4 regions of the Streptomyces sp. NPDC093600 genome follow, and region 1 is predicted to be linked to each of the others. Evidence: riboswitches for the same ligand, from Rfam matches in the RefSeq annotation. Region 1 holds a riboswitch; each other region holds the start of a gene.
What was found. Region 1 has a riboswitch for cobalamin ahead of ACIRB4_RS09685 (cobalamin biosynthesis protein). Riboswitches for the same ligand answer to the same signal wherever they lie in the genome.
Positions count from the first base shown of each region.

Region 1 (5,432 bases):
CCCCAGCCGTGCAGCACGACCTCGCCGGCGCCCCGGCGGACGGCGTAGCGGATGGCGGCGTCGACGTCCCGCCACTCCGAGTCGCCGAGGTGGCCGATGCCGTCCGGGGAGCGGGGCGCGTCCTCGTCGCCACGGTAGGCGACGCAGAGGACGGGGATCTGCCGGCGGGAGAGGAAGGGGACGAGATTGAGGGGGTGTCGGCGGGTGGTCCCGATGCCGTGGAGGGCGATCACCCAGGTGGGGCGGGGGGCGGGGATCAGCCAGCCGGGCAGGGTGCCGAGTTCGCCGGGGATCTCGACATCCTCGTATTCGACCCCGAGCGCGGTGCGGGGGGTGCCGGAGTGCAGCTCCGGGGTGAGCCTGACCCGGGCGCCGGGCCGGAGCGTGCCGAGCTCGACCCGCTCCAGACGGCGTACGACGGTGTCGGCGGTGTGCGGGACCCGGTCGAGGACCGGCCCGACGAATCCGTGGAAGTCGGGGCCCTCGATGCCGTACGTGCCGGGGCGCAGGGAGGCGAGGCTTCGGGTGAGGGTGATTCTGCCGGGGCCGGTTTCGTGCACGGTGAGCCGGGGGTCGCCGGGCAGGGGCCGTCCGGACGCGGCCTTGAGGGCGGCGTCGCCCGCGTACCGGCCGGCCGCCACCGCGGCCGCGCCGACACCGATCAGAGTGGTGACGGCCGCTGCCGCCGCGTGAGCCGGGCGCACCGTCCCAGTGTGGTCAGGGCGGGGACGGGCCGCCACCCGGCGCACCGGTACGGCGTCCACCTGAGGGTGACGTGGATCACTTCCGGGGGTCCCTCGGTCGACTGATCCGGTCCGCCGGCGTCCACGTGCTGACACGGGGCGCGAGGGACGCGCGTGACGGATGTCCGGTCCGCCCCGTAACCGCATGGCTTACCCCGGGTCGCACGGGTCCACATCGTGGACGTGCGGGCCCTCCCGGACCGCTAAGCGGAATGCCCTGGCACCGGTTCGGGTCACCACACCGCCCGGCCCAGTTCATCTTCCGTTCACCCAGGTTGCCTACGTTCGACGAGCCACTGACGTCAAACGATTGCCTGGGTAAATGGAACACATCACGCTGCTGCTCACGATTGTGGTCGTGACAGCTCTCGTGTTCGATTTCACGAACGGTTTCCACGACACCGCCAACGCGATGGCGACCACCATCTCGACCGGCGCGATGAAGCCCAAGACGGCGGTGGCCATGTCCGCCGTGCTGAACCTGGTCGGCGCGTTCCTCTCCGTGGAGGTCGCCAAGACGATCTCCAGCGGTCTGGTGAACGAAGAGGGCATCCAGCCCGAAGTCATCTTCGCCGCGCTCGTCGGCGCAATCCTCTGGAACCTTTTGACCTGGCTGGTCGGACTGCCGTCCAGCTCGTCCCACGCCCTCATGGGCGGCCTCATCGGCGCGACGATCGCCTCGGTCGGTCTCGGCGGCGTCAACGGCGGCGTGGTCGTCACCAAGGTCCTCATCCCGGCCATCGCCGCTCCGCTGGTCGCCGGCCTCGCCGCGATGCTCGCCTCCCGGCTGACGTACCGGCTCGGCAGGAACGCCGACCGGAAGACCACCGACAAGGGCTACCGCGCGGGTCAGATCGCCTCCGCCGGTCTCGTCTCGCTCGCCCACGGCACCAACGACGCCCAGAAGACGATGGGCATCATCACGCTGGCCCTGGTCGCCGGCGGCATCCTGGTCCCGGGCTCCAACCCGCCGGTCTGGGTCATCGTCTCCGCCGGTCTGGCCATCGCCCTCGGCACCTACCTGGGCGGCTGGCGCATCATCCGCACCATGGGCAAGGGCCTCACGGACCTCCAGCCGCAGCAGGGCTTCGCCGCCCAGACCAGCGCCGCGGCCGTCATCCTGAGCTCCTCCAACCTCGGCTTCTCCCTGTCGACCACGCACTCCTGCTCCGGCGCCGTCATGGGCGCGGGCCTGGGCCGCAAGGGCGGGGTGGTCCGCTGGTCCACCGCCACCCGGATGTTCGTCGCCTGGGGCCTGACCCTCCCCGCCGCCGGCCTGGTCGCCGCGCTCTCGGAGTACGTCACCCGGCAGGGCACCTGGGGCGTCATCGCCGTCGCCGCCTTCCTGATCGCCTCCTGCACCGCGATCTGGTTCATCTCCCGCCGCCAGGTCGTCGACCACACCAACGTCAACGAGACCGAGACCGAGGCCGAGGCCCCCGGCGTCGTGACCACCGCCATCGCGGCCGTCACCCCGCCCCCGGCCGGGACCCTCACCGACGACCTGAAGACCACCATCCCCGCGCCGGCTCCCACCGACCCGGCCGCCCCGGCCGCCACGGCGACGGTCTAAGGAACGAGAGACATCAGCATGAAGATCGACTGGGCAGCTCTCGGCTCCGTCTTCGGAGTCAGCCTCGTGGCGACCGTCGCCCTCGTGGGCCTGTTCACCCTCGGCATCGTCGGCCTCTCCAAGCAGGAGCGGGCCTCGGCCCAGGGAGGCTCCGCCGCCCTCGCGCGCACCGGCGCCTACGCCTGCTTCGCCCTGTGCGCGGCGGCCGTCGCGTACGGCATCTATCTGATCGTCGTCTGACCGATCGACCCACTCACGGCTGGGCGTGCCGCACCGGAAGGTGCGGCACGCCCAGCCGTCGTGTGGGGAGGCTTCGTCGTGGGGCCGCGCTGTGGGGCTTCGCACACTCTCCCGCCGCAGGTCAGGGGTGAGTTGACGGGTGTTCGCGCTGCGTGGTGGACTTCCGGGGCCATTACGGCGGCAGAAGAGGAAGTCCGGTGCGAATCCGGCGCGGTCCCGCCACTGTGACCGGGGAACTGATCCCCGGGAGCCAGGAACTCTCACCGCCGGTCACGTCGAGCCAGGGCGCGGACCCTGAGTGAGGACATAGCGCCATGCCTGGCCGCAGAGCTGCCACCGGTGTATTCGCGTCCACGGGCGTCTTCGCGTACGGAGCCGCCTCCGGCCTGCTCGCGGACCTGCTGATCGGCGACCCGCGCCGCGGCCATCCGGTCGCCGGATTCGGGCAGGCCGCCGGCGCCGTCGAACGACTTCTCCTGCGCGACCACCGCGGGTGGGGCGCGCTGCACACCGCCGTCTGCGCGGGCGGCGCCGCCGGAGCCGCGGCGCTCGCCGCACGCGCCGTCCGCGACCGCCCCCTCGCCTCCGCCGCCCTGACCGCTGCCTCCGTGTGGGCGGTCGTCGGCGGTACGACGCTGGGCCGGGAGGCCCGTGCCATCGGCGGGGCGCTGGCCGCAGGCGACCTGGAGGTGGCCCGCGAGCGGCTGCCACATCTGTGCGGCCGCGACCCGCAGGCCCTGGACGGCCCGGCGATGGCCCGCGCGGTCGTGGAGTCCGTCGCCGAGAACACCTCCGACGCGGTCGTCGGCGCCCTGGTCTGGGGCGCGGTCGCCGGGGTCCCGGGCCTCGTCGGCTTCCGGGCCGTGAACACCCTGGACGCGATGGTCGGGCACAAGTCCCCGAAGTACCGCCGCTTCGGCTGGGCCTCCGCCCGCCTCGACGACGTGGCCGGCTGGCCGGGGGCGCGGCTGACGGCCGCGCTCGCGACCGTCGCGGGCGGCGACCCCCGTGGCGCGGTCCGGGCATGGCGGGCCGACGCGGGCAGGCACCCGAGCCCCAACGCCGGCCCGGTCGAGGCCGCGTTCGCGGGAGCGCTCGGCGTACGGCTCGGCGGGACGCTCTCGTACGGCGGACGGGTCGAGCACCGGCCGGTGCTCAACGCTGCGGGCCGCGACGTGGAAGTGGCGGACATCGAACGGGCCGTACGGCTGTCGCGCCGGGTGACCGGACTGACGCTGGCGGCCTGTGTGGCCGGAAGGATCGTGGTGGGCGCCATGAAGCGGAGGAGCGCATGAGGAGCGGACCGCGGGGAGGCGGGCTGCTGGTCGCGGGGACCACGTCCGACGCGGGCAAGAGCGTCGTCACGGCCGGGATCTGCCGCTGGCTGGTCCGCAAGGGCGTGAGGGTGGCGCCGTTCAAGGGCCAGAACATGTCCCTGAACTCCTTCGTGACCCGGGAGGGCGCGGAGATCGGCCGGGCGCAGGCGATGCAGGCGCAGGCCGCGCGGGTGGAGCCGACGGCGCTGATGAACCCGGTCCTGCTGAAGCCGGGCAGCGACCGCTCCAGCCAGGTCGTGCTGATGGGCAAGCCCGTGGGTGAGCTGAGCGCCCGTGGCTACCACGGGGGGCGGCAGAAGGAGCTGTTCGAGCCGGTCCTCGCGTGCCTGGAGGAGCTGCGGGGCAGCTATGACGCCGTGATCTGCGAGGGGGCGGGCAGTCCGGCCGAGATCAACCTGCGGCGCACGGACATCGTGAACATGGGCATCGCGCGGGCCGCGCGGCTGCCCGTGCTGGTGGTCGGCGACATCGACCGGGGAGGGGTGTTCGCCCAGTTCTTCGGGACGACGGCGCTGCTCGCCCCCGAGGACCAGGAGCTGATCGCGGGCTATCTCGTGAACAAGTTCCGGGGCGACGTCTCGCTGCTGGAGCCCGGCCTCGACATGCTGTACGACCTGACCGGACGCCGGACGTTCGGTGTGCTGCCGTACGCGCACGGGCTCGGCATCGACGAGGAGGACGGCCTGCGGGTCTCCCTGCGGGGCGCGGTCCGGGAGTCGGTCGTGGCGCCGCCCGTCGGCGCGGACGTGCTGCGGGTGGCCGTGTGTGCCGTACCGCTGATGTCGAACTTCACGGACGTGGACGCGCTGGCGGCCGAACCGGGCGTCGTGGTGCGGTTCGTGGACCGCGCCGAGGAGCTCGTCGACGCCGACCTGGTGGTGGTGCCGGGGACGCGCGGGACGGTGAAGGCGCTGGCGTGGCTGCGGGAGCGCGGACTGGCGGACGCGCTGGCGCGGCGGGCGGCGGAGGGCCGGCCGGTGCTCGGCATCTGCGGCGGCTTCCAGGCCCTCGGCGCGCACATCGAGGACGAGGTCGAGTCGAAGGCGGGCTCCGTGGACGGGCTCGGGCTGCTGCCCGTACGGGTCCGGTTCGCGCCCGAGAAGACCCTGGCCCGGCCGGTCGGCGAGGCCCTCGGCGAGCGGGTGGAGGGGTACGAGATCCACCACGGCGTCGCCGAGGTCCTGGGCGGCGAGCCGTTCCTGGACGGCTGCCGGGTCGGCTCCGTCTGGGGCACGCACTGGCACGGCTCGCTGGAGAGCGACGGTTTCCGCCGCGCGTTCCTGCGGGAGGTCGCGGCGGCGGCGGGGCGGCGTTTCGTGCCCGCGCCGGACACGAGCTTCGGCACGCTGCGCGAGGAGCAGCTGGACCGCCTCGGCGATCTGATCGAGGAACACGCGGACACGGACGCGTTGCTGCGCCTGATCGAGGACGGCCCGCTGCCCGGCCTGCCGTTCATCCCGCCGGGTGCGCCGTGAGCGCGCCGGCCGACCGTCAGCGGTCTGACCTTGAAGGAGTGACTGCCCGATGAGCACCCGGTAT
Region 1 covers NZ_JBIWIU010000002.1:888,995-894,426, reverse strand. Annotated here, with positions in the region: gene ACIRB4_RS09700 (alpha/beta hydrolase) at 1-704, opposite strand, end outside; gene ACIRB4_RS09695 (anion permease) at 1,066-2,316, shown strand; gene ACIRB4_RS09690 (hypothetical protein) at 2,335-2,556, shown strand; cobalamin riboswitch at 2,695-2,837, shown strand; gene ACIRB4_RS09685 (cobalamin biosynthesis protein) at 2,871-3,851, shown strand; gene ACIRB4_RS09680 (cobyric acid synthase) at 3,848-5,368, shown strand; gene ACIRB4_RS09675 (putative cobaltochelatase) at 5,418-5,432, shown strand, end outside.

Region 2 (5,432 bases), 550 kb from region 1:
CCGCGTGCAGGGCGTTGGAACGGTTCGCCTCGGGGGCCCGGATCATGTGCGGCGGCGGGCCTTCCAGATCGCCGCGCCACCGAGTACGAGCACGGCCGCTCCGCCCGCGACGATCCCGACGGACGGGCCGCCGCCCTCCCCGTCACTCGGGGCGGTCGGGGCGGTCGCGGATGTGGACGTGGAGGCGGAAGGCCGTGCCGGTCCGGCGGACGGCGGCGTCACCGCCACCTGCTCGCCGCAGCCCTTCGCGGGGTAGCCGGAGATCCCGCACAGCAGCGCCACGCTGTCGTACCGCAGCGGCTTCGCCACCGCCGCCAGCGCCTCCGCGCTCGTCGCGTCGTCCCGTACCTGCGCGCAGCCGGTCCTGACCGGCGGGTCGGGCGGAGTCTCGCCCGGCGGGGCGTCCCGCGGACCGCCGAAGTCCACGACGACCGCCACCCGCTTGGTGCCGGCCTTCCCCTCCGTACCGGCGCAGATCCCGGCGAAGTCGGGGGCGGCGGACGGCTGGGCGGCGTCGTTCGCGTCCTCGCTGACCGCGAAGCGGAAGCCGATCGCGTCGCCGTCGGCGGGGACCGCGGTCGCCGGGCCCTGCGTGCCGTAGGCCCACCGGCCGCCGCCCTGGCTCTCCCAGAACGACCAGTAGCGGTATCCGGCGGCCTGGGCGGGGACGGCGACGGCCAGGGTCAGTACGGCGGCCGCGACGGCGGTGGTGACGGAAGCCGCGGCCGAGTGCAGCCGCTTCCTCACTTCTTGCGGCCGCTCAGCAGGAAGCCGATGCCGACACCGACGACCATGCCGATGCCGATGATCCACCAGAGGTCGAAGCCGGAGTCCGCGCTCTCCTCGTCCTTGTCCCCCGCCGGCGCGGCGGAGGGCACGGACTGCGGCGTGGGGCCGGTGGCGCCCAGCTGCTTGAGGAGGTCGGCCGAGCCGAAGGCGCGCGGGTCGACGCCCATCGCGTTGGAGGCGAAGATCAGCTGGGCGTAGGCGGCCGGGCCGTTCTCCTTCGCCCAGGCGGCGGAGTTCTGCTGCAGCCAGGCCAGCGCCCCTGCCGCCTGCTTCGTCGCGCCGCTCGCGGCGAGCGCGACGACGGCGTCGGCCGTGTTGCCGAAGTCGGGCAGCTCGGACGGGTTCGCGGCGCCGGGCATCGGCGGCGTGTTCAGGTGGCCGGTCTTCGCGAGCGCCCGCGCCAGATAGGAGGCGCCGTTGAGGGCGGCCCGCTCGATCGTGGGCTTGGGCAGGTCGGTGCAGGTGGGGGTCTGCGCGGGCTTCACACCGCGCGCGGTGAGGCCCTTGCCGAGTCCGGCGAGCGTGGCGGCCGCGGTGGCGTCGGCGTTCGCGAGCAGTTTGCCGGACTTGTCGGGCTGGTAGGCGAACGCGCCCGCGCCGTCCTTCGTCGTACAGGGGGCGGCGAAGCCGAGCAGCGCGTCGTACGGAGTCCTGCCGTCGGCGGACTTCACCTCGCCCGGCTTCTCGCCGAGGGCGGCGAGGGCGCCGATCACGATGGAGGTCGAGTTGGCGTCGCTGGGGCTGCCGGGGTTGTAGCCCCAGCCGCCGTCCTTGTTCTGGACGCCCTTCAGCCAGCCGGCGCCCGCCCGGGCGGCCTTGGCCAGCCGCTCGGGGTCGGCGCTGTCGCGCTTGACGCCGGAGAGGGCCTGCACGGCGACGGCGGTGGCGTTGGTGTCGAGCATCGTGGCCGGGGTGCAGGGCTTGGCGGGATCCGGGCGGTACGAGGGGAAGGCGCCGCTGTCGCACTGCTGCCCCAGCAGCCAGGTGACGGACTTCTCGGCGGGCTGGACGCCGTTGGTCCGCTGGGCGATGAAGGCGAGCGACTGGCGCCAGACGCCGTCGTACGTCGGGTCCTTCGTGCCATAGAGCCCGGAGGGGATCACGGGCGCGGGGGTGGGCGACGGGGAGGGCGCGGCGGATGCGACGGAAGCCGTTCCGGTGCAGAGCAGCGCGGCGGCTGCGAACGCGGCGGCGCCGCGGCGGACGGTGGTCATGCGTGCTGTGCCTCTCCTGCGGGCCGGGCACAGGCACGCTCGGGGCACCAGGCTCGGCTCCGTATTCCTCGACGGTGCCGGCGGTCACGTCCCGGGCGGGGCATTCCGACTCACCACGCGGAGGTGGCTCACGGTTGCGGGTCAGTGCCGGATTCGCACCGGCTTCCCCCCGTACGGGCATGATGACGACTCGCACACTCTACCGGGCCGTACCCCGGACGGCCGGTGGGTGCGAGGCGCCTCACACCGCGCCTCGGCGAGGGGGCGCGGCCCCCGGGCACGGTCAGCGGACCGCCGCGTACGCCACCGGGTCCGTGCCCGGTACGGCCTCCGCGCGGCCCAGCTTGACCAGCCGGCGCACATGCGCCTCGGCCTCGCTGACCGCGATGTTCCGCGAACCGTACGGGATCCGCTCCCACGGGCGGTTCCACTCCATCCGCTCGGCGAGCTGCCACGGGGTCAGGGGAGTGGCCAGCAGGCTGAGGAGGCCCGTCAGCCGTTCCTCGTGGTGGTCGAGGAGTTCGCGGACCCGGCCGGCCGCGTCGGTGAAGGCGTACTGGTGGGCGGGGAGCACCTCGGCGGCGCCGAGGCGGCCGATCCGTTCCAGCGAGTCCAGGTAGTCGCCGAGGGGGTCGGTGACGGTGTGGTCGTCCGGGTCCTCGTAGAGGCCGATGTGCGGGGAGATCTCGGGCAGCAGATGGTCGCCGGAGAACAGCCTCCCGTGCCCCGGCAGGTGCGTGGGGTGGTGCTCCTCCAGGTGCAGGCAGACATGGCCCGGTGTGTGACCGGGCGTCCACACCGCCCGCAGCCGCCGGCCCGCGAGGTCCAGCAGCTCCCCGGGCAGGATCTCGCGGTCGGGCAGGGCCGGGCGCAGCCCCGGCAGGGCCCGCGACCGGCCGCTGGCGCGGGCGGCCAGGAGCGGGGCGGTGTGCTCCTCGGGGGCGCCGGCGGCGGCCAGTTTGCGGGCGAGGTAGTCGAGCCACGCCTCCGGCTCCGACTCCCGTGTGCGGCGTACGACGGCGGTGTCGGCGGCGTGCATCGCGACCCACGCGCCGGACTCCTCCCGGACCCGGCCGGAGAGGCCGTGGTGGTCGGGGTGGTGGTGGGTGATGACGACGCCGTGGACGTCCCGTACGGAGATGCCCAGGGCGGCGAGCCCGCCGGTGAGTTCGGTCCAGGAGTCCGGGTCGTCCCAGCCGGTGTCGATCAGGACGGGACCCCGGTCGGTGTCGAGGACGTGGACCAGGGTGTGGCCGAGCGGGTTGTCCGGGATGGGGACGCGGAGGGACCAGACGCCTCCGCCGTGCTCGGTCACCTGGCTCATGGGCCCTCATCTCTCCGACGGCACGGCGGCGACTGCTCGACCATTGCCCACTATAACTAGAACTGGTATCAGTTCTGAGGCACAGTCAGAAACGTCGGGGATTCCGGGAGGCAGTCGGCCATGACCGAGCTTGTGGAGCACGGAAAGCTGTTCGTCGGCGGCGAGTTGACCGATCCCCTCGGCAGCGAGGTCATCGAGGTGGTGTCTCCCCACACCGAGGAGGTCATCGGCCGCGTGCCGCACGCCTCCCGGGCCGATGTCGACCGGGCCGTCGCCGCCGCCCGCGAGGCCTTCGACCGCGGGCCCTGGCCCCGGACGACGCTCCAGGAGCGGATCGAGGTCGTCACCCGGATCAAGGACGCCATCGCCGTGCGCCCCCAGGAGATCGCCCGCTCCATCAGCTCCCAGAACGGCTCCCCGTACTCCTGGAGCGTCCTCGCTCAGGCGCTCGGCGCGATGATGGTCTGGGACGCGGCGATCACCGTCGCCCGCGACTTCCCGTACGAGAGCCGGCGCACCGGAGTCCTCGGGCCGATCATGGTGCGGCGCGAACCGGTGGGCGTGGTCGCGGCCGTCGTGCCGTGGAACGTGCCGCAGTTCACCGCGGCGGCGAAGCTGGGTCCTGCGCTCCTGGCCGGCTGCACGGTGGTCCTGAAGCCGTCGCCGGAATCCCCCCTCGACTCCTACATCCTCGCCGAGATCGCGGCCGAGGCCGGGCTGCCCGAGGGCGTCCTGAGCATCCTGCCCGCCGACCGCGAGGTCAGCGAGTACCTGGTCGGCCACCCCGGCGTCGACAAGGTCTCCTTCACCGGATCGGTCGCGGCGGGAAAGCGCGTCATGGAGGTCGCCGCCCGCAACCTCACCCGCGTCACCCTCGAACTCGGTGGCAAGTCCGCGGCCGTCATCCTGCCCGACGCCGACCTGGAGGCCGCCGTCGCCGGGATCGTCCCGGCCGCCTGGATGAACAACGGCCAGGCGTGCGTCGCCCAGACCCGTATCCTCGCCCCCCGCTCCCGGTACGACGAGATCGCCGAGGCGTTCGCCGCGGCCGCCGGAGCGCTGGTCGTCGGCGACCCGCTCGACCCGGCCACCCAGGTCGGCCCGCTGGTCGCCCGGCGCCAGCGGCAGCGCTCCCTCGACTACATCGGGATCGGCCAGGCCGAAGGCGCCAAGATCCTCGCGGGCGGCGGCCGCCCCGCCGGCCTGGAGCGCGGCTGGTACGTCGAACCGACCCTCTTCGGCGAGGTCGACAACTCCATGCGGATCGCCCGCGAGGAGATCTTCGGACCGGTCGTCTGCCTCCTGCCGTACGGGGACGAGAGCGAGGCGCTCCGGCTCGCCGACGACTCCGACTACGGGCTCAGCGGCAGCGTCTGGACCGGGGACGTGGAGCACGGCATCGACTTCGCCCGCCAGGTGCGCACCGGCACCTTCAACGTGAACACCTTCAGCCTGGACATGCTGGGCCCGTTCGGCGGCTACAAGAACTCCGGTCTGGGGCGGGAGTTCGGCCCGGAGGGATTCGGCGAGTATCTGGAGCACAAGATGATCCACCTGCCGGCCGGGTACGAGGGGCCGGGTGGTGCGTGATGGGCGACCGGTGGCACGTGGAGGTCGACCGGGGGGTGTGTATCGGCTCGGGGATGTGCGTGAGCCATTCCCCGGACGGCTTCCGCCTCGACTCGGCCCGCCAGTCGCACCCCACGCGCCCGGAGACGGACGCCGGCGAGAGTGTGCTCGCGGCGGCCGAGGGCTGCCCGGTGGAGGCGATCCTGATCACCCTGCTCGACGGCGGGGAACCGGTCTTCCCGCCCGAGGAGTGACGGCGGGCCCGGTCCGCGCCGCCGGGTCGATCAGCCGGCGGGTCGATCAGCCGTGGACCGGGCGGGCGCGGCCGGTCCGCCGGGCCCGCCCGGTGCCGTCAGGTCGATCAGCCGGCAGACCGTCTCGATGTCTATCTTCACCTGGGCGATCGAGGCGCGGCCCGACAGCCAGGTGATCAGCGCCGAGTGCCAGGTGTGCTCGATCACCCGCACCGCGGACAGCTGCTCCGGAGTCGGGTGCTCCGCACCCATCGCGTCCAGGATGATCGCCGTCGTCAGCCG
Region 2 covers NZ_JBIWIU010000002.1:339,875-345,306, forward strand. Annotated here, with positions in the region: gene ACIRB4_RS07220 (energy-coupling factor transporter transmembrane protein EcfT) at 1-46, opposite strand, end outside; gene ACIRB4_RS07225 (SCO2322 family protein) at 43-747, opposite strand; gene ACIRB4_RS07230 (prenyltransferase/squalene oxidase repeat-containing protein) at 744-2,003, opposite strand; cobalamin riboswitch at 2,080-2,212, opposite strand; gene ACIRB4_RS07235 (MBL fold metallo-hydrolase) at 2,287-3,327, opposite strand; gene ACIRB4_RS07240 (aldehyde dehydrogenase) at 3,448-4,917, shown strand; gene ACIRB4_RS07245 (ferredoxin) at 4,917-5,150, shown strand; gene ACIRB4_RS07250 (TetR family transcriptional regulator) at 5,181-5,432, opposite strand, start outside.
Region 2: it holds a riboswitch for cobalamin, as region 1 does, so the genes downstream of both, ACIRB4_RS07230 (prenyltransferase/squalene oxidase repeat-containing protein) here and ACIRB4_RS09685 (cobalamin biosynthesis protein) in region 1, are expected to answer to the same signal.

Region 3 (5,432 bases), on a different contig from region 1:
CATGATCTCGGTGATGCCGACGTCATTGGTGACCACGCGCTGGGGCGCCTTGTCGTAGCTCTTCTTCTGGCCGCAGTTCTCGACGGTGACCGGATAGTGGCCGCCGCGTGCCTTGGCACCGCCCCCCTCCTCGCTCTCCGGGGTGACCTGCGCGCCGCAACCGGTGAGCACCAGGGCGGCGGCGAGGGCGAGTACGGCGGGGCGTACGAGGTTCGGCATGGTGGCGATGACTCCTCAGGAAGCGGGCTGAGTGGGCGGGAGACGGTCGAAGAGCAGCTGCACGGCGCCGGACTCCGGATGCGGCACCCGGTGCGCCCGTACGCCGAAGACCTCGGCGAGCAGGTCGGGCGTCAGTACGTCGTGCGGGGCGCCGGAGGTGACGATCCGGCCGCTGTCGATGACGTAGAGCAGGTCGCAGTGGAGCGCGGCGAGGTTGAGGTCGTGCAGGGCGGTGAGCACGGTCAGCCCTCCCCCAGACTCCGTCCGGGGGGACCCCCAGCCGCGCACGAGGGCCAGGACTTCCAACTGCTGGGCGATGTCGAGGTGGTTGGTCGGCTCGTCGAGGACCAGGACGCGCGGCTGCTGCGCGAGCGCGCGGGCGATCAGGACCCGTTGCTTCTCGCCGCCGGAGAGGGTGAGGAAGCCGCGGTCGGCGAGGTGGCCGGCGCCGACCCGTACCAGCGCGGCCTCGCACGCCTTCCGGTCCTCGTCGGTGGTCCGGGCCACGGATCGCTGGTGGGGCAGCCGTCCCATAGCCACGACCTCGGCGACCGTGAAGTCGAACTCGGTGACCGCCTCTTGGGGCAGGGCGGCCAGCCGGCGGGCGCCTTCGCGCGCGCTCAGCGAGTGCAGGTCCTCACCGCCGAGGCGGACCATCCCCGCCGAGGGGCGCAGGGCTCGGTAGACGCAGCGCAACAGGGTGGACTTCCCGCTGCCGTTGGGCCCGACGAGCCCGACGACCTGCCCGCTGTCCGCGCGGAGCGTGGCCTCGCGCACCAGCTTCGCGCCGGTGACCTCGACCGTGAGTGCGTCGATGTCGATCCGCATCACGCGCCTCCGAAGGTGTAGGAGCGGCGGCGCATCAGCAGGACGAAGCACGGGACGCCGATGACGGCGGTCAGCACGCCCACCGGCAGCTCGACGGGCGCGAGCACCACACGGGACAGGATGTCCACCCAGATCAGCAGGACGGCGCCGGCGAGGGGGGCGACGGCCAGCAGCCGGCGGTGGTCCGCGCCGACCAGCATCCGTGCGGCGTGCGGGACCATGAGGCCGACGAAACCGATCGCGCCGCTCACCGCGACCACGGCACCCGTGACGGCGGCGCAGACCAGGAACAGTTCCTTGCGCAGCCTCCCCGCGTCCACCCCGAGGGCGGCCGCGGTCTCGTCACCCATCGCCAGCGCGTTCAGGCGGCGCGCCGACACCGTGAGGTGGGTGAGGCCGGCGAGCACGGCTCCCGCGGCGATCGGCACGGAGGCCCAGCTGGCTCCGCCGAGGCTGCCGAGCAGCCACATCATCGCGGAGCGGGCCGCCTCGCCGCGTTCGGCCGCGAACACCATGAACGTGGTGACGGCGGAGAAGCCGTAGTACATCGCTGTGCCCGTCAGGACGAGCCGCAGCGGGGTCAGGCCGTCGGCGGTGCGGGCGATCGCGTACACCAGGGCCATGGCGAGGAGCGCGGAGAGGAAGGCGGCCGTGGACAGGGCCCAGAGGCCGAGAGCGCCGAAGGCTCCGAAGAGGAGGACGGCATTGGCGCCGACGGCCGCGCCGGAGGAGATGCCCAGGACGAACGGGTCGGCGAGGGCGTTGCGGACCATGGCCTGCACGGCGACGCCGATGGCCGAGAGGCCCGCTCCGACGACCGCGGCCAGCACGGCGCGCGGAAAGCGCAGTTCCCACACGATCGTGTAAGCCGCGACGTCGTCGTGCGCTATGGATCCGCCCGTCAGCCCGGCCCACAGAAAGCGCAGCACCTCGCCCCAGGACAGGCCCGACGCCCCCATCCCGGCTCCGCAGAGGAGGGAGAGCAGGAGCGCGGTGCACAGGACGGCGACGAGAAGGGGCGGTGATACGCGCTTGGGGGGTGCGGGGCCGACGCCGTTGCGCGCCGTGTGCGGTGGCGCGGCCGGTTCGGCTTGCAGGGGTGTGGCCACGGGCTGATCGCCTTCGCCTCAAGCCGTGCACCCACGTGAGCAAGGAGCGGCCCGGGACGCCGGGCGCCCTGCGCAGCACCCTCTCGCAGTCCACGGCGAATTGACAGGAGCCTTCACCACCGCGGGTAATCGGGCTTACGGAGCCGCGTAACGCGGTTCCGTCCACCGTTGCGGGTCAGCGCCGGAATTCGACCGGCTTCCCCCGCGGGGCGGTTTGCAGCATAGCGTGTACGACGGGGCTCCCCGCGAGGGCGCACATGAGGCGTCGGGCTCCCCCGCTCGTCCCATGGTCGACGAGCCGGCGAGCACGGTCCGGCCGAGGCCGTTCCGACCCGCCGTCAGCGATCGCCCGCGAGATCGAGATCGTCCGTGCGGCCCTCGGTGGAGACCCGCACCTGCCGGGGCGGGCGCCACGGGGTGGCGATGGGGTGGGCCACCGCCCGCCACCAGGGCGCCGAGGGCAGCTTGCCCGCGGGCTCGAAGGGCTGGCCGGGGCGGGGGAACGCGACGGCCTGTCCGGCCTCCTCGGCGGCGTCCTTCGTCCACTCCCCCGGCTCCGCCCACGGGTGGGGTGCCAGGTTGAAGGTGCCCCAGTGGATCGGGAGCAGGACGCCGCCCGGGCGGCCTCCTTGCAGGTCGAGGTGGGCTTGGACCCCCTGAGCGGGCGACATGTGGATGTCCGGCCAGGCTCCCGGCAGCGGTGTGAGGTCCGTGTGGTTCTCGGGCCAGTACGCCGAGTACGCGCCGATCTGGATCATGGTGGCGTCGAAGGGGCCGTGAGCGGCGCCGATCTCCTGGAAGCCGGGGAAGTAGCCCGTGTCTCCGCTGTGGTAGATCCGGTGCGTGGGCCCGGCGACGACCCAGGACGCCCACAGGGTGTGCTGCTGGTTGCGCAGGCCGCGGCCGCAGAAGTGGCGGGCGGGGGTCGCGGTGAGCCGCAGGGCGCCGATCTCCGCCGTCTCGTTCCAGTCCAGCTCGCGCAGCCGGGAAGCGGGCACGCCCCAGCGCTCCAGATGGGCGCCCACGCCCAGCGGCACGGCGAAGAGGGTGTCCGTCGAGGCCAGGGCCTTGATCGTGGGCAGGTCGAGGTGGTCGTAGTGGTCGTGGGAGATCACGACCACGTCGACGGGGCCCAGCTCGGCGAGCGGCACCGGGACGGGGTGCAGACGCCGGGGGCCGGCGAAGGCGAAGGGCGAGCAGCGGTCGCCCCAGACCGGGTCGAAGAGCACCCGGTGGCCGTCGATCTCGGCGAGGACGCTGGAGTGCCCCATCCAGGTGAGCCGCAGTCCGGAGGCCGGCGGCTCGGCGAGGTGGTCCGGGGTGCCGGTGTGGAGGGGGATCGTGCCGGCGGGGGCCCGGCGCGCCCGCGCCTCCTTCTGGAAGTAGACCTTGGCGAGCTCGAGCATGGAGCCGGAGGGGCCGTGCCGGGCCGGCACGGGGTTCTGGAAGACCCCGTCCGCGAAGTTCGGCGAGCGGCGGATGCGCTCCATGCGCTCGCCCGCCGGGTCGGCGCCGAAGGCGGCGGGCCGCAGGGCGCGCAGCCGGGACCGCAGCGGATGGTCGGGGCCGGTGCCGGTCACAGGGCCTCCTGAGGTCGGGGGTCGTTCCATTATGTGCGGCCGCCGACCGTCATGGGCGGGCGCCGGCTCTCGTCGCCGGCCGCCGTGGCCGGGTCGCGAGCGCGATACTGAACGACTGTTCAGTAGCCCGCCGATCCACGCGCCACACCCGGCACCCGAAAAATGATCATGCCCGCGTCATGTGCTGTGTAGGCTGAGCGGCGTGGCGAGAGTGCGCTTGAACGTGGCGGAGCGGCGCGAGGAGTTGCTGCGGGCCACTGTCGCGCAGATCGAGGCCCGGGGCGTCGCTGCCGTACGGATCGCCGACGTCGCCTCGGCGCTCGGCGTCAGCAACGCCCTGGTGCTCTACCACTTCTCGACCAAGGAGAAGCTCGTCGCGGCGGCCTTCGCCTACGCCGCCGAGAGCGACCTCGTCCATCTGCGGTCGCTGCTCGGACGGCGCGCGACGGCGCTGCGCCGGTTGCGGTCGGCGGTCCGCTGGTACGCGCCCACCGGGCAGGCCAAGGGCTGGCGGCTGTGGATCGAGGGCTGGTCGGCCAGTCTGCGCGAACCGGCCCTGCGGGAGGTCGCCGGCGCCCTCGATCAGCAGTGGAAGGCGGCGCTGGCCGAGGTGATCGCCGAGGGCGCGGCGGCCGGCGAGTTCCCCTGCCAGGACCCGGCGGCCGCAGCCTGGCGCCTTACCGCCTTCCTGGACGGGCTGGCCGTGCAGATGACCTCGTACGCCGGATCGCTCTCGCGCGCCGCCATGCTGGAGTGGGCCGATGCGGCGCTGGACCGGGAGCTGGGCCTGTCCGGCGCCGGCACGGGGACCGAGCGCGGCTCGTAGACCGCCGTGGCGGCCGCGCCTACAGCGGCAGGAGGTCCGGGCGCTTGGCCGCCACGCGGTCGCCCGAGCTCTCGCCCCGCAGCCGGCGGCCGATCCAGGGCACCAGGTACTCCCTGGCCCAGAGGATGTCGTCGCGGCGCACCTCCAGCGGTCCGCGCGGGGGCAGCGGCGGCCACGGCTGGTCCGGGTCGGCCGGTACCGGGATGCCGAGGACCTGGGCGGCGCGCAGCGCGACCCGGGTGTGCCCCTCGGGCGACAGATGCAGCCGGTCGCCGTCCCAAGCACGCCTGTCCTGGACGGACTTGAGCGACCAGAGGTCCAGGACCGGGCAGCCGTAACGGTCGGCGATGGACCGGACATGGGCCGTGTAGGTGGCGATCTTGCCGCGCAGATGGCGCAGCACGGGCACGTCCCGGGTGTCGAAGCCGGTCGTGACCATGACCGTGCCAACGGCGGAGGTGAGGTCGGCGACGGCGCGCTCGAAGCGCTCGGCGACGTCGTCCGGGTCGCTGCCGGGGCGGATGATGTCGTTGCCGCCCGCGCAGAAGGTCACCAGGTCGGGGGCGAGTTCCTTGGCGCGGGGGACCTGCTCCTCCACGATCTGGTCGAGGAGGCGGCCGCGTACGGCCAGATTGGCGTAACGGAACGCGTCGTGCTCCGGCAGCCGGTCGGCGAGCAGCACCGCGAAACGGTCCGCCCATCCCACATACGTCCCGTCGGGTCCGGGATCTCCGACGCCCTCGGTGAAGCTGTCACCGATCGCCGCGTACGACCCGAATACGTCCATGTCTCTTGATCTCGAATCGTCTGCCACGGGAGCACATCTTTCCCTTATGGGTGTGACCTACGCGACCGTAAGGAGGGGTTGAC
Region 3 covers NZ_JBIWIU010000005.1:335,960-341,391, reverse strand. Annotated here, with positions in the region: gene ACIRB4_RS16320 (ABC transporter substrate-binding protein) at 1-219, opposite strand, end outside; gene ACIRB4_RS16315 (ABC transporter ATP-binding protein) at 235-1,047, opposite strand; gene ACIRB4_RS16310 (FecCD family ABC transporter permease) at 1,047-2,156, opposite strand; cobalamin riboswitch at 2,259-2,386, opposite strand; gene ACIRB4_RS16305 (MBL fold metallo-hydrolase) at 2,495-3,766, opposite strand; gene ACIRB4_RS16300 (TetR/AcrR family transcriptional regulator) at 3,939-4,562, shown strand; gene ACIRB4_RS16295 (SGNH/GDSL hydrolase family protein) at 4,582-5,376, opposite strand.
Region 3: it holds a riboswitch for cobalamin, as region 1 does, so the genes downstream of both, ACIRB4_RS16310 (FecCD family ABC transporter permease) here and ACIRB4_RS09685 (cobalamin biosynthesis protein) in region 1, are expected to answer to the same signal.

Region 4 (5,432 bases), on a different contig from region 1:
GAGTCCTTCGCGGCCGCCCGGACGGCGGCCGAGGAGGGCGCGCTGGCGACCGTACCGCTCCGGGCCCGCAAGGGCCGCGCCAGCTACCTGGGCGAACGGTCGATCGGGCACCAGGACCCCGGGGCCACCTCGTCCGCGCTGCTGATCGCCGCCCTCGCGGAGGTGGCCGGATGAGCGGGCAGGTCGGCATCGTTCTCGTCTCGCACAGCGCCGCCGTCGCCGCGGCCGTGGCAGAACTCGCCCAGGGCCTCTCGGGCGGCGGCCCCACCGCACCGATCATGCCCGCCGGAGGCACCCCGGACGGCGGCCTCGGCACCAGCTCCGAGCTGATCGCCGAGGCGGCGAAGGCGGTCGACCGGGGCGCCGGTGTGGCCCTCCTCGTCGATCTGGGCAGCGCCGTGCTGACCGTCAAGGCGCTGCTCGCCGAGGGTGACGAGCTGCCCGAGGGATCGCGGCTCGTGGACGCGCCCTTCGTCGAGGGCGCGATCGCCGCCCTCGTCACGGCGTCGGCGGGCGGGGACCTGGACGCCGTGGAGGCCGCGGCCTCGGAGGCGTACACGTACCGGAAGGCGTGAGCGGGCGGGCGGCGTAGCACCCGTCACGGGCCGTACCGGGAGGCGACCGTGTTGTGATGTAGCTGGTCAACGCACTAGTGTCGCAGGGCCTTGGTGTACGGGAAACCGGTGCAGTACCGGTGCGGCCCTCGCCACTGTGATCGGGAGGTCCGGCTCCACCCCCTTGGGGAGAACCCTCAGGGGAGCCACTGCACCGCCGCGGGAGACCGTCGCGGTGTGGGAAGGCGGAGTCCGGGCGGCATGACCGTCAGCCAGGAGACCGGCCAAGGTGCGTTGTCCATCCACGAGGTGCTGGAGAGGGTCTCCCAACCATGCATATCGCCGAGGGGTATCTGCCCCCTGTGCACGCGGCCGCCTGGGGCGTCGCGTCCGCGCCGTTCGTCGTCCACGGGGTCCGTGCCCTGACCCGTGAGGTCAAGGCCCATCCCGAATCCACTCTGCTGCTGGGCGCTTCCGGCGCTTTCACCTTCGTCCTGTCCGCGCTCAAGATTCCGTCGGTGACGGGCAGTTGCTCGCACCCCACGGGAACGGGCCTCGGCGCGATCCTGTTCCGGCCGCCCGTGATGGCGGTCCTGGGCACGATCACGCTGCTCTTCCAGGCGCTGCTCCTGGCGCACGGCGGGCTCACCACCCTCGGCGCCAACGTCTTCTCGATGGCGGTCGTCGGTCCGTGGGCCGGGTACGGGGCGTACCGGCTGCTGCGCCGGTTCGACGTGCCGCTGATGGTGAGCGTGTTCTTCGGCGCGTTCGTCGCCGACCTGTCCACGTACTGCGTCACCAGCGTGCAGCTGGCGGTCGCGTTCCCCGACCCCGCCAGCGGTGTGCTCGGCGCGCTGGCGAAGTTCGGCGGGATCTTCGCCGTCACGCAGCTGCCGCTCGCGGTGAGCGAGGGCCTGCTCACGGTGCTCGTGATGCGTCTGCTGACGCAGTCGAGCAAGGGCGATCTGACCCGGCTCGGGGTGCTGCTTCCCGGCGCCAGGAAGAGCGAGACCACGGAGGCGGTGGCCCGATGAGCCCGATGAGCAGGAACACGAAGATCAACGCCCTGCTGCTGCTCGCCGTCGCCGCGCTGGCGGTGCTGCCGCTGATCCTGGGGCTCGGCGACCACAAGGATGAGCCGTTCGCGGGGGCCGACGCCGAGGCGGAGGCCGCGATCACGGAGATCCGGCCCGACTACGAGCCGTGGTTCAGCCCGCTGTACGAGCCTCCGTCCGGCGAGGTCGAGTCGGCGCTGTTCGCGCTGCAGGCGGCCATCGGCGCCGGTGTCCTCGCGTACTACTTCGGTCTGCGGCGCGGACGTCGACAGGGCGAGGAGCGCGCGGCGGCGTCGCAGGGGACGCGGGCGGCGATGGGGGCGCGGGCCCCGGGCGACGAGTAGGTCGCGATGCTGCCGATCGACGCGGCGGCGCACAGCAGTCGCTGGCGCCGCCGTCACCCGTGCGAGAAGGCCGCTCTGGGCTTCGGCCTGACGCTGTGCGCGGTCTGTCTGCCGCCGTGGCCGGGCGCCGTCCTGGTGGCGACGGCCACCCTCGCGGTGCTGCTCGGTCCCGCCGGAGTGCCCGGACGTCAGCTGTGGCGGGCGTTCCGGATCCCGCTGGGCTTCTGCGTGACGGGCGCGGTGCCGCTGCTGTTCGAGGTGGGAGGGGCGCGCGGCTTCGTCGCCCTGGCGCCGGAAGGACCGCTGCACGCGGGTGAGCTGCTGCTGCGCACATCGGCCGCGTCGCTGGGCGTGCTGCTGTTCGCGTTCACCACACCCGTCTCGGACGTGCTGCCCCGGCTCGTACGGGCGGGGGTGCCGGCGCCGGTCGTGGACGTCGCGCTCGTGATGTACCGGATCAGCTTCCTGCTGCTCGACTCCATGGCCAGGATCCGGCAGGCCCAGGCCGCCCGGCTGGGGCTGACGACGCGGGCGGCCACCTGGCGCTCGCTCGCCGGGCTCGGCGCGACGGCGTTCGTACGCGCCTTCGACCGGGCGCAGCGGTTGCAGTCGGGGCTGGCGGGGCGGGGGTACGACGGCACCCTCCGGGTCCTCGTGCCCGGCGCGGCCGTCTCGCGGCGGTTCCTGGCGGCGACGGCCGGGCTGCTGGCCGGCCTCGTCGCTCTCACTCTCGTACTGGAAAGGTCCCTGCCGTGAGTCTTCGTTCCCCTGTCGTGGAACTGGTGAGGGCGGGCTTCGCCTACGAGGACGGGCCTCCCGTCCTCGACGGGATCGACTTCGCCGTGCCGGAGGGGCGGGCGCTCGCGGTGCTCGGAAGGAACGGCAGCGGCAAGACGACCCTGCTGCGGCTGCTGAGCGGGGGCCTGCGCTGCGGCAGCGGCGCGCTCCGGCTGGACGGCGAGGAGGTGTCGTACGACCGGAAGGGTCTGACGCGGTTGCGGACGACCGTGCAGCTGGTCGTGCAGGACCCGGACGACCAGCTGTTCGCGGCGTCGGTCGGCCAGGACGTGTCGTTCGGGCCGATGAACCTCGGCCTGCCGGAGGAGGAGGTACGGCTCCGGGTGCGCGAGGCGCTGGAGGCGCTGGACATCGTGGCGCTGGAGGACCGGCCGACGCATCTGCTGTCGTACGGGCAGCGCAAGCGTGCGGCGATCGCGGGCGCCGTGGCGATGCGGCCGCGGGTGCTCATCATGGACGAGCCGACGGCCGGGCTGGATCCCCACGGGCAGGAGCGTCTCCTTGAGGTGCTCGCGCGGCTGCGGGAGTCGGGCACGACGGTGGTGATGGCGACGCACGACGTCGATCTGGCCCTGCGCTGGGCCGACGAGGCGGCGGTGCTGTCACCGGAGGGATTGCGGACGGGCCCGATCACCGATCTCCTCGCGGACGACGCCCTGCTCGCGGCGGCGCGGCTCCGGCAGCCGTGGGGGATGGCGGTGACCCGCCTGCTGCACGCCCACGGCCTCCTCCCGGAGGGCGAGAAGGGCCCCCGCACGGCGGAGGAGCTGGCCGCGTGGTCGGGCGTGCCGGGCGGCCCGTAGACGACTCGCGGTGGTGGACGTAGCGCAGATCACCCCTCCACCGTTATGCAACTTGTTGCACAACGCGCCTCCGGTCGTCTACAACAGAGCGTGACGACCCCGCGCGAGGAGACGCCCCCATGGACCCGATCACCCCGTACCCGCACCTGCTGAGCCCGCTCGACCTCGGGTTCACCACCCTGCCCAACCGGGTGCTCATGGGCTCCATGCACGTCGGTCTCGAGGAGGCCGAGAACGGCTTCGCGCGGATGGCCGCCTTCTACGCCGAGCGCGCCCGAGGCGGTGTCGGCCTCATCGTGACCGGCGGTATCGCGCCGAACGACGTCGGTCGCCCCTGGGACGGCGGGGCCAAGCTCAGCACGGACGAGGAGGTCGCCGAGCACCGGCTCATCACCGACGCCGTGCACGAGGCGGGCGGCCGGATCGCGATGCAGATCCTGCACTTCGGCCGGTACGCCTACCACCCCGCCCTCGTCGCGCCCAGCCCCATCCAGGCGCCGATCAGCCCCTTCGTACCGAACGAGCTCACCGACGCCGAGGTCGAGCAGACCATCGAGGACTACGCCCGCTGCGCGGAACTCGCCAAGGCCGCCGGGTACGACGGCGTCGAGGTGATGGGCTCCGAGGGCTATCTGATCAACGAGTTCATCGCCGCCGCCACCAACCAGCGCACCGACCGCTGGGGCGGCAGCTACGAGAACCGGGTCCGCTTCCCGCTGGAGATCGTGCGCCGCATCCGCGAGCGCGTCGGCGAGGAGTTCATCCTCATCTACCGGCTCTCGATGCTCGACCTGGTCCCCGGCGGCTCGACGCTCGACGAGGTCGTCGCGCTCGCCAAGGAGATCGAGGCGGCCGGCGCCACCATCATCAACACGGGCATCGGCTGGCACGAGGCCCGTATCCCGACCATCGCCACCTCCGTGCCGCGCGGCGCCTACACCTGGGTCACCAAGAAGCTGATGGGCGCGGTCTCCGTGCCGCTGGTCACCAGCAACCGCATCAACACCCCCGAGGTCGCCGAGCAGATCCTCGCCGAGGGCCGCGCGGACATCGTCTCCATGGCCCGGCCGTTCCTGGCCGACCCCGACTTCGTCGCCAAGGCCGCCGCGGACCGCGCCGACACGATCAACACCTGCATCGGCTGCAACCAGGCATGCCTGGACCACACCTTCAGCCTGAAGATCACTTCCTGCCTGGTGAACCCGCGCGCGTGCCACGAGACCGAACTGGTCCTCTCCCCCACCCGCCGGGCCAAGCGAATCGCCGTCGTCGGCGCCGGCCCCGCCGGGCTCGCCTGCGCGGTCTCCGCCGCCGAACGCGGCCACACCGTCACCCTGTTCGACTCCTCGGACCGGATCGGCGGCCAGCTGAACATCGCCAAGCGGGTCCCGGGCAAGGAGGAGTTCGACGAGACGCTGCGCTACTTCCGGGTCCAGCTCGACGCCCGGGGCGTCGAGGTCAGGCTGAACACCACGGCCACGCCGGAACTCCTCGCAGGGTACGACGAGGTGGTCGTCGCCACCGGAGTCACCCCGCGCACCCCCGAGATCGAGGGCATCGACCACCCGAGCGTGGTCAGCTACCTCGACGTCCTGCGCGACGGCGCGCCCGTGGGCGAACGGGTCGCGATCATCGGAGCGGGCGGCATCGGCTTCGACGTCGCGGAGTTCCTCACCGACGGCGGCGAGGGTGCGAGCCAGGACGCGGAGACGTACTTCCGCCAGTGGGGTGTCGACACCAGCTACGCGACGCGCGGCGGGCTGCGCACCCCCGAGCGGCCCCGGCCGCCGCGCCAGGTCCACCTGCTCCAGCGCAAGTCCTCCAAGGTCGGCGCCGGTCTGGGCAAGACGACCGGCTGGATCCACCGCGCCGAGATGA
Region 4 covers NZ_JBIWIU010000006.1:342,061-347,492, reverse strand. Annotated here, with positions in the region: gene dhaL (dihydroxyacetone kinase subunit DhaL) at 1-174, shown strand, start outside; gene ACIRB4_RS18185 (PTS-dependent dihydroxyacetone kinase phosphotransferase subunit DhaM) at 171-575, shown strand; cobalamin riboswitch at 650-858, shown strand; gene ACIRB4_RS18180 (energy-coupling factor ABC transporter permease) at 887-1,588, shown strand; gene ACIRB4_RS18175 (energy-coupling factor ABC transporter substrate-binding protein) at 1,594-1,953, shown strand; gene cbiQ (cobalt ECF transporter T component CbiQ) at 1,960-2,709, shown strand; gene ACIRB4_RS18165 (ATP-binding cassette domain-containing protein) at 2,706-3,554, shown strand; gene ACIRB4_RS18160 (FAD-dependent oxidoreductase) at 3,674-5,432, shown strand, end outside.
Region 4: it holds a riboswitch for cobalamin, as region 1 does, so the genes downstream of both, ACIRB4_RS18180 (energy-coupling factor ABC transporter permease) here and ACIRB4_RS09685 (cobalamin biosynthesis protein) in region 1, are expected to answer to the same signal.